Regions from separate parts of the Nocardioides sp. 31GB23 genome, predicted to be linked through region 2. Evidence: predicted binding sites of a transcription regulator. Region 2 holds the regulator's gene; the other holds the start of a gene.
The links. The regulator LexA, encoded in region 2, represses DNA repair genes until DNA is damaged. The targets are predictions, from matches to a motif close to TCGAACANNTGTTCGA.
Positions count from the first base shown of each region.

Region 1: a site for LexA is predicted at 1,826-1,841, ahead of ABKW28_RS19520 (HNH endonuclease signature motif containing protein). Genes of this name have one in related genera too.

Region 1 is NZ_JBDYKJ010000078.1:6,319-14,246, forward strand. It holds gene ABKW28_RS19505 (metal ABC transporter permease) at 1-767, shown strand, start outside; gene ABKW28_RS19510 (Fur family transcriptional regulator) at 754-1,170, shown strand; gene ABKW28_RS19515 (gluconokinase) at 1,200-1,718, shown strand; gene ABKW28_RS19520 (HNH endonuclease signature motif containing protein) at 1,855-3,456, shown strand; gene ABKW28_RS19525 (isoprenyl transferase) at 3,621-4,397, opposite strand; gene ABKW28_RS19530 (HAMP domain-containing sensor histidine kinase) at 4,394-5,623, opposite strand; gene recO (DNA repair protein RecO) at 5,715-6,443, opposite strand; gene ABKW28_RS19540 (alpha/beta hydrolase) at 6,491-7,345, opposite strand; gene ABKW28_RS19545 (ATP-binding protein) at 7,446-7,928, shown strand, end outside.
Region 2 is NZ_JBDYKJ010000037.1:36,615-44,542, reverse strand. It holds partial or broken gene ABKW28_RS13330 (methyltransferase domain-containing protein) at 1-456, opposite strand, end outside; gene ABKW28_RS13325 (LysM peptidoglycan-binding domain-containing protein) at 625-996, opposite strand; gene lexA (transcriptional repressor LexA) at 1,320-2,054, shown strand; gene ABKW28_RS13315 (alkaline phosphatase D family protein) at 2,162-3,859, shown strand; gene ABKW28_RS13310 (alkaline phosphatase family protein) at 3,859-5,172, shown strand; gene ABKW28_RS13305 (DUF305 domain-containing protein) at 5,260-5,883, opposite strand; gene ABKW28_RS13300 (DUF6153 family protein) at 5,974-6,450, opposite strand; gene ABKW28_RS13295 (hypothetical protein) at 6,536-7,189, opposite strand; gene ABKW28_RS13290 (ATP-dependent DNA helicase) at 7,189-7,928, opposite strand, start outside.

The DNA of each region.
Region 1 (7,928 bases), on a different contig from region 2:
GCGACCGCGGCCACACCAGCGGCGACCTGGCGCTGGCCCTGCTCTTCTACGGCGGCCTGGCCGGCGGCGTCATGATCACCGGGCTCGCCGGGCAGACCGGCGCCACGCTGCAGCAGTACCTCTTCGGGTCGATCACCTCGATCTCCCTGACCGACATCTGGTTCACCCTCGCCCTGGCCGTGGTGATCCTCGGTCTCGGCCTGGGCCTGATGCCCCAGCTGTTCACCGTCGCCCAGGACCAGGACTTCGCCAAGGTGGCCGGGCTCAACGTGCGCGCCTACAACCTGCTGGTCGCCGTCCTGGCCGCGGTCACGGTCACGGTGGCGATGCGCACCGTGGGGCTGCTGCTCGTCTCGGCGCTGATGATCGTGCCGGTCGCCACGTCGCAGCAGCTGGCGCGCTCGTTCCGGGCCACGGTCGCCGGGGCCGTGGTGGTCGGCGCGGGTGCCGGCGTCGGCGGCCTGCTCGCGTCGGCGTACCTCTCGCAGTCCTACGGCCTCACGGTGCCGCCCGGGCCCGCGATCGTGCTGCTCGCGCTGGCCTGCTTCGTCGCGACCTGGCCGCTGGGCGTGCTGCTGCGCCGCCGTCAGCGACGTCGGGCGCCGTTCCCCGACGTGGCGCCCGACGAGCACGAGGTCACCGCCCACCACGACCACGAGCACGGCCCCGACTGCGGCCACCTCGCGGTCCCCCACGGCGACCACGTCGACTACGTCCACGACGGCCACCGGCACGCACCCCACGGGAAGCACTATGACGAGCACTGAGCGCCCCACACCGCCGTCGCCGGGCCTGCGTCCGACCCGTCAGCGGGTGGCGGTCGCCGAGGCGATGGCCAGCTTCGACGACTTCCGCTCGGCCCAGGAGATCCACGACCTGCTGGGCAGGCGGGGCGAGACCGTCGGGCTGGCCACGGTCTACCGCACCCTGCAGCGCCTGGCCGACGCGGGCGAGATCGACCGGCTGCTCACCGAGGGTGGCGAGGCCATCTACCGCGCCTGCTCGGCGACCCACCACCACCACCTGGTGTGCCGCTCCTGCGGACGCACGGTCGAGGTCGAGGGCCCGGCGGTGGAGAGCTGGACCCGGTCGATCGCGGCCGAGCACGGCTACGACGAGGTCAGCCACACCCTCGAGATCTTCGGCACCTGCCCCGCCTGCCGGGCCTGAGCACCCGGGCGTCGCCTAGGGTCGACGGCGTGCAGGTCGTGGTGATGGGTGTCTCCGCCACCGGCAAGTCGAGCGTCGCCGAGCGCGTGGCCGAGTCGCTGGGGTGGGGCTTCACCGAGGGTGACGACCTGCACCCGCGCGCCAACGTGGCCAAGATGGAGGCCGGCGACCCGCTCACCGACGCCGACCGGTGGCCCTGGCTGACCCGGGTGGGCGAGGCGATGGCCGCCAACGAGCGCGACGGCCACCACGGCGTCGTCACCTGCTCGGCGCTCAAGCGCGCCTACCGCGACCGGCTGCGCGGGCACGTGCCCGACCTGTGGTTCCTGCACCTGCACGCGCCGACCGAGGTGCTGGCGGAGCGGATGGCCCAGCGCACCCGCCACTTCATGCCGACCTCCCTGCTCACCTCGCAGATCGAGACCCTCGAGCCGCTCGGCGACGACGAGGCCGGCCGCGTCGTCGACGTCACCCCGCCCCTCGACGAGGTCGTGGCGGCCGCGCTCGACGCGCTCGCCGCACACCGCCACGACGTACGCCGCTCGTAGGCCCAAACGCCGGTCGACGGCACCCTGACACCCGACGAGCACCAGCCTCGCCCTCGGGGCCGAGACGTCCCGCAGGGACGGTCCACAGGTGTCCCGAAACCCTTGACTCGAACACGTGTTCTAGTAAAATGGGTTCATGGCCACCCAGGAGCTGGAGCGCTGCGACACCGCCGACGCGGTGCTCGCCTACGCCCGCTCCCAGCGCGCCGCCCGCGACGCCGCCGAGGTCGCGATGTACGAGGCGACCTGCACCTGGGCGGCGATGCACACCACCTCCGACCCGGCCCGCGCCGCGGTGCTGCCCGGCACCGACCTGCAGGTCAGCATCGCCGGACCGGGTGCCCCGTCGGTCTCCGAGTTCGCAATCGTCGAGTACGGCACCGCCATCGGCCTCTCCGCCGACGCCGCGGTGGGCTACGTCGCCCACGTGGTCGAGGCCCGCTACCGCCTCCCCCGCCTCCACGGCGCGGTCACCGCCGGTCGGGTGCCGGTGTGGCGGGCCCGCCGCATCGCCGAGGCCACCCTCGCCCTGCCCGCCGAGGCCGCCGAGTGGGTCGACCGGCACCTCGCCGGTGTCGCGGCCACCTGCTCCTACGCCGCCCTGGCCCGCCTCATCGAGGAAGCCCTGTGCCGCTTCGACCCCGAGACCGCCGAGGACAACCGCGCCAAGGCCGCCGAGGACCGCAGGCTCGACATCCACCTCGACACCGCCACCCGCGGCGGCGCCTGCATCGAGGGCACCGCCGACATCACCGGCTGCCTCGACCTCGCCGACGCCCTCGACCTCGAGAACGCCGTGGCCCGCGAGGCCCGCAACCTCGCCCTCGCCGGCTCCGACCAACCACTCGACGTACGCCGCTCCCAAGCCCTCGGCATCCTCGCCCGCACCCAGACCACCCTCGACCTCACCAGCGACTCCCTCGACACCGGTGGTTGCCACACGGTTGCTGAGGAGGTTGCGCAGCAACCGTCTCGAAGCACCGCCCGGCAGGTCGTGCTCAACATCCACCTCACCGACACCGCCCTGGCCGGCACCGACCCCACCACCTGCCGGATGGGTGCCGACCCGTTCGCACCCTCCGCCGGGCTGCACCTGGCCCGCGTCGAGGAGACCCGCAGCTTCATCACCACCGACCAGCTCGCCCAGTGGCTCCGCGTGCCCGGCACCCACATCTCCTACCGCACCATCACCGGTGGCGGCCTCGACCCCGAGGCCTACGAGCACCCCTTCCGCGCCACCCAGCCGGGCAACATCGAGCACCTCAACACCAAGCCCACCGGTCAGGTCACCGCCGAGGACATCCGCCGCTTCGCCAGCGCACCCGACCTACGACCCCACCCCCGCCGGCCCCTCGACCTGGCCGAGGAGATCACCACCCCCGGCTACGCCCCCAGCGACCGGCTCGCCGAGCAGACCCGCCAACGCCACCCCCGCTGCGTCTTCCCGCACTGCACCCGCCGCGCCCGACGCCGCCGACCCGACGAGACCCACGCCGACCTCGACCACATCACCACCTACGACCCCGACGGCCCACCCGGCCAGACCACCACCGCGAACCTGGCCACCCTCTGCAGGCGCCACCACCGCGCCAAGACCCACACCGCGTGGACCTACCGCCCCACCCCCACCGGCTTCGTGTGGACCAGCCCGCACCGCTACCAGTACCTCGTCGAGCCGCGAGGCACCACCGACCTCGGCCGGCCACCACTCACCAGACCGCCGACCCGGCCCGTCTGAACCAGCCGACTCGCCGCACCCCCGCCGCAGCACCAGCGCGACGGGGGTACCGGCACGCCCGGACCGTCAATGCGTACGCGTGAGCCCAGGCCGCGGACTTGTCAGGGAAGTCCTGCGCTTGATGGGTGTTGCAACCCCTGGCAAGCGCATGAGTCCCCGGCCGGCTAGGCGTTGGGCAGCGCGCCGCCGTAGCGGCGGTCGCGGGACGCGTAGGTCTCGATGGCCGACCACAGCGCGCGCCGGTCGACGTCGGGCCAGAGCACGTCGGTGAAGACCATCTCGGCGTAGGCGGCCTGCCAGAGCATGAAGTTGGACAGCCGCTGCTCGCCGGAGGTGCGCCAGACCATGTCGGCGTCGGCGAGGTCGGGCAGGTAGAGGTGGCGCGCCAGCGTCTTCTCGGTGATCTTCTCGGGGTCCAGCCGGCCCGCCGCGACCTCGCGGCCGATCGCCCGGGCCGCGTCGGCCAGCTCGGCGCGACCGCCGTAGTTGACGCACATCGTCAGCGTCAGCACGTCGTTGTCGCGGGTCATCTCCTCGGCCGCCTGCAGCTCCTTGACCACCGAGCGCCACAGCCGCGGAGTGCGCCCGGCCCAGCGCACCCGCACGCCCAGCTCGTGCATCTCGTCGCGTCGGCGCCGGATGACGTCGCGGTTGAAGCCCATCAGGAAGCGCACCTCGTCGGGCGAGCGCGACCAGTTCTCGGTCGAGAACGCGTAGGCCGACACGGCCTTGACCCCGATCTCGATGGCGCCCTCGACCACGTCGAAGAGCGAGCTCTCCCCCATCTCGTGCCCGCGCGTGCGGGGCAGCCCCCGCTGCTTGGCCCACCGGCCGTTGCCGTCCATGACGATGGCCACGTGCTCGGGCACGAGCTCGCGCGGCAGCACGGGCGCGGTGGCGCCCGAGGGGTGCGGGGTGGGCGTTCGTACGGCGCGTCTCACGCCCCGGAGCCTACGGCGCCACCGCCGCGCGGCAGCAGCACCCGCGCCCGCAGACCGCCGCCCGGGGCGTCGTCGAGCTCGATGCGCCCGTCGTGGGCGGCCACGATGTCGCGGGTGATCGCCAGGCCCAGCCCGACCCCGGGGAGCACCTGGTCGCGGGCCGCCCGGGTGCGGAAGAACCGCCCGAAGACCTGGTCACGCTCGGCGGGGGCGATCCCGGGGCCGGTGTCGCTGACGCAGACCTCGAGCTCGTCGTCGCCGGGCACAAGCTCGACCCGCACCTGCCCACCGGCGGGGGTGTGCTTGAGCGCGTTGGAGAGCAGGTTGTCGACCACCTGCCGCACCCGCTGGGAGTCGACGTACGCCGCCACCTCCCCGGCGGCGCAGCCCACCAGCTCGACCTGCCGCGCGGCCGCGACGGGGCGGGCGGCCTCGACCTGCTCGCGCACCAGCGCCGCGAGGTCCACCGTCGCCCGCTGCACCGCGGTCGGGCTCGCGTCGGCCACGGCGGTGGAGAGGAGGTCGGCCACCAGCCGCTCCAGGCGATGGGCGTTGCGCTCGGCGATCTCGAGGTGGCGCACCGCCTGCGCAGGCAGGTCCGCACGCTCGAGCAGCACGTCGAGGTAGCCCGCGATCGAGGTCAGCGGCGTGCGCAGCTCGTGGGAGACGGAGGCCACGAAGGCGTCCTTGACCTCCATCGCCTCCATGAAGTCGGTGACGTCCTTGTAGGCCAGCGCCGAACCCGTCTGGCGGCCGCTCTCGTCACGGATCGAGCGCGCCGAGACCGACAGCGCACGCCGCTCGGCCCCCTGCCCGACCCAGATCCGGATGTCGTCGAACTCCTCGCCGAGCCGAGCCCGGTGGGTCGGCATCTCGTCGCGGGCCATCACGGTGACCGCGTCGGCGTGGCGCACCTGTCCCAGCTGTCCGGCGGTGCCGTCGTGGCCGTCGGGGAAGGCCAGCGCCATGAAGTCCTCGTGCCGCTTGTTGCGGCCCACGTAGCGACCCTGCTCGTCGAGCAGCAGCAGCCCCACGTCGACGGTGTCGAGGATCGCCTCGGCCGTGCGCCGCTGGTGCTCGATCGTGTCGAGCGCGGCGGCGAGCTCGCGACCCCGCCGCTCGGCCTCGTCGCGCTCGGCGCCGATCCGTCGTGCGCCCGCGCCCAGCACCAGCCCCGACGCGACCGCGACCAACGGGGCGAGCAGCGCCCGGGGTCGGACACTCATCGACGTGCCTCCTTCCACGGGCACACCCTGGCAGACCGTGGGCGCGGCGCGGACCAAACGCGCAGCTCGGGAACTCGCGGGACGGACCCGCTCAGCGCTCGACGTAGGCCAGCGACCTCAGCCCGCGCTCGACGTGCCAGGCCAGGTAGGCCGCCACCAGTCCGCTGGCCTCCTTGCGGGTGCGTTGGTCGGCCTGGGCCACGACCGGCCAGTCGCCGGCCAGCAGGGCGCCGAGCAGCTCGACGGTCGCCGCGGCCGGCCCGGCGGAGCCCGGCAGCCGGCAGGTGCTGCAGAGCATCCCGCCCATCGAGGGGTTGAACCACCGGTGCGGCCCCTCGACCCCGCAGCGTGCGCAGTGGTCGAAGGACGGCGCGTAGCCGGCCACCGACAGCGACCGCAGCAGGTAGGAGTCGAGCACCTGGCCGGGGCCCTTGTCGCCGGCCATCATCGCGCGCAGCCCGCCGACCAGCAGCAGGAAGTGCTGGGTGGCCGGATCCTTCTCCTCGGTGACCAGTCGCTCGGCGGTCTCCAGCATCACCGTGCCCGCGGTGTAGCGCTCGTAGTCGGCGCCCAGCCCGCTCGCGAAGGGTGTCAGCGTCTCGGCCTGCGTGATGGTGTCGAGGTTGCGCCCGTCGGCGAGCTGCAGGTCGACGTGGGTGAAGGGCTCCAGGCGCGAGCCGAACCGCGACGTCGTACGTCGTACGCCGCGCGCGACGGCGCGCACCCGCCCGTGCTGGCGGGTCAGCAGGGTGATGATGCGGTCGGCCTCGCCCAGCTTGTGGGTGCGCAGCACGACCGCCTCGTCGCGGTAGAGAGGCACTCGGCCATTCTGCCTGGTGGGTGCCCGCGGGTGGGGCCACCCGCCGCTCAGGCGCGGCGCGAGCGCCTCGTGCTCGAGCGCCAGGTGGCCTGGCAGAAGTCGACCGCGACCTGGTCGAGGCGCTGCGGCGAGCGGCGCCACTCCACGATCGAGCGCGCCCGCACGAACTCGGCGGCCGGCATCTCCTCGGCCAGCAGGGCGGCGTCGGCGGCCGGGTGGACGGGGTCGCGGGGGTGGCCCACCACGAGGGTCGGCACGGTGATGGCGCGCCGCTCGGCTGCCGACGGGGCGACCCGTCCGAAGAAGAGCCCGTGCACCACCGCGGCCACGACGTCGGCGCGCTGGTCGAGGGTGTCGAGGCCGATCCCGGCCCAGAACGGCACCAGCCCGCGCGGCACCGGCCGGGTCAGGCGGCGCAGCGTGTTGATCGTGAACGGCGCGAAGCGCGCCGTCATCAGCAGCGGCCCGAAGGCCACGATCGCGGCCTCCAGCGCGTTGTCGAGCACCGGCATCTCGAGCAGCAGCCCGCGCACCCGCTCGGGCGCGGTGGCGGCGACCTCGAGGGAGACGTTCGCACCCAGCGACGTGCCGCCGACCACGGCCTGCGCGACGCCCAGGTGGTCGAGCAGGGCGACCACCTGGTCGGCGAAGGCGCTGACCGAGTAGGCCTGCGGGTCGGCGGGCCGGTCGGAGCGGCCGTGCCCGAGCAGGTCGAGGGTCACGACGTGGAAGCCGTCGGCGGCCAGGCGCCGCGCCAGGGGCTCGTGCATCCGCCGCGGCATCAGCTGGCCGTGCAGCAGCACCACCCACGAGTCGCCGCCGCCGTACTCGGTGAACTCGAGACGGTCGCGAGAACCCTCGGAGTCGAGGAAGAACTGACCGATGTGCTCGGAGACCAGCATGGGCCCAACCTAGGGCAAAGACTGCCGGCCGGCGCCGGTTGTCCGCCGCCACGCCGGGCGTTCGCCGGACCGCACCGCCCGCACGGGTGATGATGACGTCATGCCGACGACGCGCCGAGCGCACCTCAGCGCGCCCTGGAGCGCGCTGGTCCTCGTCGCGGTGTACGCCGTCGGGCTGGGCTCGGTGGTGCTGCGCCCCGACGACAACCCGGTCGCGGTGTGGTGGCCGGCCGCCGGCCTCTCGGTGGTCCTGGTGGCGCTGACCCGCCCCGGGCGCCGCGAGCTGCTGCTCGTGGCGCTCGCGCTCGTGGTGGCCACGGGCCTCTCCAACCTCACCGGAGGGCGGTCGTGGCAGGTCTCCGCGTTCTTCGGCGTCGCCAACACCGCCGAGGCGCTGGTGGCCGGGCTGCTGCTGCGCGCCAGCACCGCCGCCGGGGCCCCACGGGTCGGCGACCTGCGTGACCTGCTGCGCCTGGTGGTCGCCACCGTGCTCGGTGCCGCCACCATCGCCCTGATGCTCCTGGTCGCTGCCGGCCCCCTCGACCTCGGTGTGCCCGTCGAGGTGGCCCGCACCGTGTTCACC
Region 2 (7,928 bases):
CGAGACCCGTCCGCCGGGGCGCGCCGCCCCCGCCAGACGTCGCACGTCGGCAGCGCCGGTCTCGGCGGGGCGGTAGTGCACCACGAAGTGGCACAGCACCAGGTCGAAGCCGCCGCCGACCGCGCCCAGGTCGTCGATGGACCCCTCGACGGTCACCAGCCACTCCCCCACCCCGGCCGACTCCGCACGCGAGCGGGCCTCGGCGAGCCAGGAGGCCGCGGGGTCCAGGACCGTCACCTGGTGACCCATCCGGGCCAGCGCGACCGCGTCGCGCCCGTCGCCGCCGCCCACGTCGAGCACCCGCAGCCCACCGTCGGTCCCACCCAGCGCCTGGGCCTGGCGGCGCAGCGTCTCGCGCACCACGCTGAACCGCAGCCGGCCCCACGGCGCCTCGCACCAGGCCTGCCACTGCGCCAGTCGTTCCTCGAACACGTCGTCGTCGCGAGCCGCACCCATGCCCCCACCCTGACCGAGGCGCACCCGGACATGGCGCGAGGGGCGGGCCCACTGCGGGCCCGCCCCTCGTCTTTCCCCTGGTTTCGCCGGCCGGGGTCGAGGCGACCGGCGAAAATCGTGGGCGGCCAGGTGGCCGCCGTGCCCGGACCTCACGCCCGGGCGTCCGGCTCAGCCGGCCGGGACGACCAGCCGCTGACCGGTGACCACCAGGCCACCGTCGAGGGAGTTGAGCCGCTGAATGCGCTCGATGACCTCACGCACGTCGCCGGCCTCGGCACGCTCGGCAGCGATCGCCCACAGCGTGTCGCCCGTGCCGACGGTGATCATCTCGGTCGCCGGGGTGGGACCGGACTCGCTGGTGGCCACCGAGCCGCCGGCCAGGACGACGCCCACCAGGGCGACGAGCAGCAGGCCGAGCGCCAGCACCACGAGCCGGCCGCGGCGGGTCAGCCGGACGGGGGCAGGGGTGGTGGCAGGGGTGGTGCGGGCCGGGCGCAGGCGGAGCTGGGCCGGGGTGGCGGTGAGGGTCATCGTGCTCATCTGGACCTCCTGGGGAAGGGGGTGGTCGGGTGGTCGATCGCTGCGAGGTGATGTCTACCGACGACCACCGACAGTCCCGCTCGAACCGGCCATCAGGCACCGGATCGACCAGGTGTTCGATCGAACACATGAGCGAGACTAGATCAGGTGTTCGACGCACGCAAGGGGTCTGGTGAACAATTGTTCGAGACGGTGAGGGCGGCCCGCAGCTCGCGACACGCAGTCGAACAGATGTTTGAAGTCGGACGCGTGCGGCGATAACGTGGCCCCACGACCATCCGAGCGGACTCCCCGGCTCGGGCCTCGCGCACGAAAGGCACACGATGGCGACCAAGGACGGCGGCCCCCGCAAGCGGGGCGTCGCAGAGCTGCCCGACGGGCCCCCCGACGCGACCGGCCTGACCCCGCGTCAGGTCAAGGTGCTGGCCTGCATCAAGGAGGCCATCGAGACCCGCGGCTACCCGCCGAGCATGCGCGAGATCGGCCAGGCCGTCGGCCTGACCAGCACGTCCAGCGTCTCCCACCAGCTCAAGGTGCTCGAGGAGAAGGGCTTCCTCAAGCGCGACCCCCACCGCCCCCGCGCCCTCGAGGTCTTCCTGCCCGAGCTGATGGCCCGGCGCAAGGCGATCTCCTCGGCCGACGAGAGCTCGGTCGACGAGACCGACATCGGTAACACCATGCCGGCGGCCTCCTACGTGCCGGTCGTGGGCCGGATCGCCGCCGGTGGCCCGATCCTGGCCGAGGAGCGCGTCGAGGCGGTCTTCCCGCTGCCGCAGCAGCTCGTCGGCGACGGCCAGCTGTTCCTGCTCGAGGTCTCCGGCGACTCGATGATCGACGCCGCGATCTGCGACGGCGACTACGTGGTGATCCGCCAGGAGCAGACCGCCAGCAACGGCCAGATGGTCGCCGCCCTGATCGGCGAGGAAGCCACCGTCAAGACCTTCCAGCGCAAGGACGGCAAGGTCTGGCTGCTGCCCCACAACGACGCCTACGAGCCCATCGACGGCACCCACGCCTCGATCCTGGGCGTCGTCACCGCCGTGCTCCGCAGCGTCTGAGCCCCACCACCGACCCGCCACCGACCCGCCGTCGAACCGACGGTGAACAGTGGGTGTCGACACCCCCGTCCGCGTCACGCGGGCGGGGTTTCGTCGTTGGATGAGGCGTGACCCCACCCCAGAGCCCGACCTCGACCTCGCTCGCCCGGCGTACCGTGCTGGCCGCCGGAGGCGCCGGCAGCGTCGCGATCGCCGCCGGCAGCGGCGCCCTGCCGGCCGCCCAGGCGGCCCGGGCCCGCCACGACGTCTTCGCCCACGGGGTCGCCTCGGGCGACCCGCTGCCGCGCGCGGTGCTCATCTGGACCCGGGTCACCCCCACCCGCGCCGCCACCCCGGGCTCCGGCAAGGGCCCGCGGCTGGGGGTGCGCTGGGAGGTCGCCACCGACCGCCGCTTCCGCGACGTGGTGCGCCGCGGCCGCTTCGTCACCAGCGCCGCGCGCGACCACACCGTCAAGCTCGACGTGCGCGGCCTGCGGCCCGCGACGACCTACTACTACCGCTTCACCGCTCGCGGCCAGCGCAGCCCCGTCGGCACCACCCGCACCGCCCCGGCCAAGCGCGCCACGCCAGCCAACCTGCGCTTCGGCGTGGTCTCCTGCGCCAACCTGCAGGCCGGCTGGTTCAGCGCCTACCGGCTGCTCGCCGAGCGCGACGACCTGCACGCGGTGCTGCACCTGGGCGACTACCTCTACGAGTACGCCCCCGGCCAGTACGGCATGGGCCAGGACAACGTCGACGTCCGCGCCCACGACCCGGCCCGCGAGATGGTCTCGCTGTCCGACTACCGCCGCCGGCACGCGCAGTACAAGACCGACCCCGACCTGCAGGCGCTGCACGCGAGGTACGCCTGGATCGTGACCTGGGACGACCACGAGGTCACCAACGACCAGTGGCGCAAGAACGCCGAGAACCACGACGACAGCGAGGGCGACTACCTCAAGCGGCGCGCCCGCGCCCACCGCGCGTACGACGAGTGGATGCCGGTGCGCATGGACGGCACCGCCTCGCTGGGCGACGGCGCGCGGCTCTACCGGCGGCTGCGCTTCGGCGACCTGGCCGAGATCAGCATGCTCGACCTGCGCACCTACCGCTCCCAGCAGGTCGCCACCCCGGTCGTCGACGCCGAGGTCAACGACCCGTTGCGCACCATCACCGGCAACCGGCAGATGGAGTGGCTCAAGGACTCCCTGACCCGGGGCGACCACGCCCCGCAGTGGAAGGTGATCGGCAACCCGGTGATGATCGCGCCCGTCACCTTCGCCGACCTGCCCAACGAGCTCATCGACCCCGTCAACAACGTCACCGGGCTGCTGCCGCAGGACGGCGCGCCGTACAACGTCGACCAGTGGGACGGCTACACCGCCGACCGGCGCGAGGTCTTCGCCCACATCCGCGACCACCAGGTCAAGGACGTGGTCTTCGTGACCGGCGACATCCACTCCGGCTGGGCCTGCGACCTGCCGCTGGACACCTCGGCCTACCCGGTGCTCGGCGACTCGGTCGGCGTCGAGCTCGTCTGCTCCTCGGTGACCTCCAACAACCTCAAGGACATCACCGGCCAGCCCGCGCTGACCCCGGTGGTGGAGGCCGCGATCCAGGCCAACAACCGCCACATCAAGTACCTGAACTTCGACGACCACGGCTTCTCGGTGCTCGACATCACCGCCGAGCGCACCCAGATGGACTGGTTCGTGATCGGCGCGCGCGACGACAAGCAGACCACCGCGACGCACGACGCGTCGTTCGAGACCCTCGCCGGCACCAGCACGGTGCGGCGCGTGGCGACCCCGGTCGGAGACCGCTGATGTGCGAGCCCAGCACGCCCCGCCGCACCGACGGCCAGGCACCCTTCGACCGTGGGCTCGGCGAGATCCGCGCCGGGCGGCGTACGGTCCTGACCGCCGCGGCCTCGGGCCTGGCGTTCTCGACGCTCGCCGGCATTGACCCGGCCGTGGCTGCCGGCCCCGCGACCCGCAAGCGCGCCTACGTGCTCGTCGTCGACGGCTGCCGGCCCGAGGAGATCGACAGCGGCCTGACGCCCAATCTGCTGGCGCTGCGCGAGGGCGGCGTGCACCACCCGCGGGCCACGTCGATGCCGGTGATGGAGACCATCCCCAACCACACGATGATGATGACCGGGGTGCGGCCCGACCGCAGCGGCGTGCCGGCCAATGCCGTCTACGACCGCGAGCTGGGCGACGTCCGCACCCTCGACCGGCCCTCCGACCTGCGCTTCCCCACCGTCATCGAACGCCTCAACCGGCGCGGACTGCGCACCGGCACGGTGCTGAGCAAGGAGTACCTCTACGGCATCTTCGGCGAGCGGGCCACGCACCGCTGGGAGCCGTTCCCGATCGTGCCGATCTCGGGGCACGCCCCTGACGAGTTCACGATGCGCGCGACGCTCGACATGGTCGAGACGTTCGACCCGCACCTGGTCTTCGTCAACCTCGGCGACGTCGACCGGCTCGGGCACACCGACCTCACCGGGCCCACCACCCTCGAGGTCGCGCGCCGGCTCGCGCTGGTCAACACCGACCGGCTCGTGGGCGACTTCGTGGCCGAGCTGAAGAGCTCGGGGCGCTGGGAGCACTCGATCGTCATCGTGCTGGCCGACCACTCGATGGACTGGTCCTACCCCGACCGCATCGTCTCGCTGCAGGGGCCGCTCTCCGAGGACCCGTTCCTGGCCGGGCGCTTCGCGATCGCCGACAACGGCGGCGCCGACCTCGTCTACTGGACCGGCCCGCGCGCCCAGCGCGACAAGGCCGTACGCCGCATCCGCCGCATCGCCTCCGACGTGCCCGGCGTGCTGAAGGCCTGGGACCGCCGCGCCGACTGGCTGCGCCTGGGCCCCGAGTCGGGCGACGTGGTGGTCTTCTGCCGGGCCGGCTGGCGCTTCAGCGACCCCGACGTCTTCTCCAACCCCATCCCCGGCAACCACGGCCACCCCGCGACCCGCGCCATCCCGTTCTTCATCGGCGGCGGGCACCGCTCGGTCACCCCCGGCACGGTCTCCCCACGCCACGCCCGCACCACCGACGTCGCCCCCACCGTCGGGGCGTTCTTCGGGCTCAAGCCGCCGCGGGGCGGGTACGACGGGCGCTCTCGGCTGTAGGCCGGCACAGCAGCGGGGCGAGCCGCGGGACGTCATACCTCCCGCGGCTCGCTGACGTCCCGCCCGTATGACGTCCCGCGGGGCCGGTCAGCCGAGGAGGCCGCGCATCGTCTCGATCTCGACGCCCTGGCTCTCCTCGATCTCGGCGGCGAGCTCGACGGCCGGCCGGTAGCGGCCGTCCTCCTGCTCGGTGCGGGCCATCTCGACCGCGCCCTCGTGGTGCTCGATCATCATCTCGAGCCACATCGTCTGGAAGTCACCGGCGCCGGCGTCCTGCAGGGCGTCCATGTCGGCGCCCGTCATCATGCCGGGCATGGCGTCGTCCATGCCCTCCATGGTCTCGGACATGTCACCGGAGCCGTGGCCGGCGTTGGCGTGGTCGAGCATGGTCGGCGGGACCTCCTCGTCCCAGTCGCCCAGCCAGTCGCTGAAGGTCTCGATCTCGGGGACCTGGGCGTCGCGGATGCCCTCGGCCAGCTGCGCGACCTCGGGGTCGAGGTCGCGCCCGCGGGTCAGGTCGACCATGGCCACCGCCTGGGCGTGGTGCTGGACCATGTCGCGCGCGAAGGCGACGTCGGCGTCGTTGTGCTCGGTGGCCGAGAGCTCGGTCGTGGTGGTGCCGGCCTCCTCGCCGCCGCAGGCGACCAGAGAGGTCGCGAGAGCGGTGACGAGCAGGCTCGCGCCCAGGGCGCGGGTGAAGCGGTGGGACATGGGTGTCTCCTGGTGTCAGGTGGTCCGGGGATCGTGCGGGGCGGCGGTGCCGCGCGGAGCCGACGTACGTCGGGCGCGGCGCGGCGCTGCTCAGCACCTGACGACGGAGAACTCCCACACCGCTGGTGGACCCGTGCCTCCCGGCCGGTCGCGGGAGGTGACCCTCAGGGCCAGCGCGGCGCGCAGCTCGGCCCACACCGGCGGTGCTCGGTGCCGCAGGCCGGCCAGGGCCAGGAGCATGCCGGCGGCGGCGGCCAGCATGGCGGCGCACAGCACCACCATCTCCGCGGCGCCGTGCTGGAGGCCGTGGCCCTCGTCCGCCGCGGCCTCGCTGCCGTGGTGGGCACCGTGCTCTGCAGCCGTCCCGGTCGAGTCAGCTGCCGGGGCGACGGAGGCCCCCGAGGCCGGGGCGCCGTGGCTGACGCCGACGCCGTGCAACCCGAGCGCGTGCATGCCCAGGATTCCGAGCACGAGGGCGGCGACGGCGACCAGCAGGCCGACACCCACGGGCGCGGTGCCACGGCTCCGGGCCACCTGGGCCGTCGGCGTCGAGCTCACCACCTGCACGCCCCCAGCCTACGAGCGGGTCCCCCGGACGTCATACGTCGCTGGGCTCGCTGACGTCCCGCCTGTATGACGTCCCGGCGAGGTCTCAGGCCTGGCCGGGCGGCGCTTGGACCGTCTCGCCGGTGATGGTCCACCACACTCTCGGGTGCGGGGTCACGATGGCGACCTCCAACCGGGTGGCGAGCCTGCTGGGTGGGACCTCGACCTGGACGACCCCCTCCTCGTCCACCCGCTGCATGGCCGGGAACACCAGGTCGACATCGATCCAGACGGTCGTGGCGGTTTCGACGATGTGTCGGACCTGCTCGTCGCTGATGCCGACGAACTCCGCACGCACGGGCTCGGTGCGCACCAACAGGCGCTCCTCGCGCAGCTGATCGGCCAGCGTCACGAACTGGTCGCAGACCTGGCACGAGCCGTTGCGCAGCTCGGGGTCGGCGATCGAGGTGCGCAGGGCGTAGGTCAGCTCCTCGGCCAGGTAGTCGGCGTACGCGCGGGCGTAGGCGACGTCAGGCTCGCCGTCGAGCGGGACGGCCGGAGCCACGGGCTCGCCGAGGTCGAGCTCCTCGAGCACCTCGACGGTCGGCCAGCCGCGCTGTTGGCTCGACGAGGCGGTTGATGGTGAGGTGCCTGCCGCGGTGGTGTCGCCGTTCTCGCCGCTCGCTCCCCCAGAGCAACCGGCCAGCAACCCCGCCAGCAGCAGCGCTGCGACGACGGCACCCGAGGTGGCGCGACGCATCACACGTCTTTCGCGGAGGAGGCGAGCCGCGCCAGCGCCTTGCGGACCACGGCGGGGTCGGTGGTGGTCCACATCGGCGGCAGGCTGGCCTTGAGGAACGAGCCGTAGCGCGCGGTCGCCAGCCGGGGGTCGAGGACGGCCACGACGCCGCGGTCGGAGGTGGTGCGGATCAGCCGGCCCGCGCCCTGGGCCATCAGCAGCGCCGCGTGGGTGGCCGCGACCTGCATGAAGCCGTTGCCGCCGGCCTTGTCGGCCGCCTTCTGCCGCGCGCTCATCAACGGGTCGTCGGGGCGCGGGAAGGGGATGCGGTCGATGAGCACCAGCTGGCAGGTGTCGCCGGGCACGTCGAGGCCCTGCCACAGCGAGAGGGTGCCGAAGAGCACCGTGTGGGGGTCCTCGACGAACTGCTTGGCCAGCTCGGGCAGCTGCGCGTCGCCCTGGGCCAGGATCGTCAGGTGCGGCAGCCGCTCGCGCACCGCCTCGGCCGCGGCCTCGGCGGCCCGCCGCGAGGAGAACAGCCCCAGCGCGCGGCCGTCGGCGGCGTCGACCAGCTCGACGATCTCGTCGAGCTGGGCCTTGACCAGCCCGTCGCGACCGGGCTGCGGCAGGTGCCGGGCGACGTAGAGGATCGACTGCTGGCCGTAGTCGAAGGGGCTGCCCACGTCGAGGCCGCGCCAGGGCAGCACCCCGTCGCCCGGCGCGATCTCGCGCCCGACCCCGACCCGTTCGGTGGGCTTGA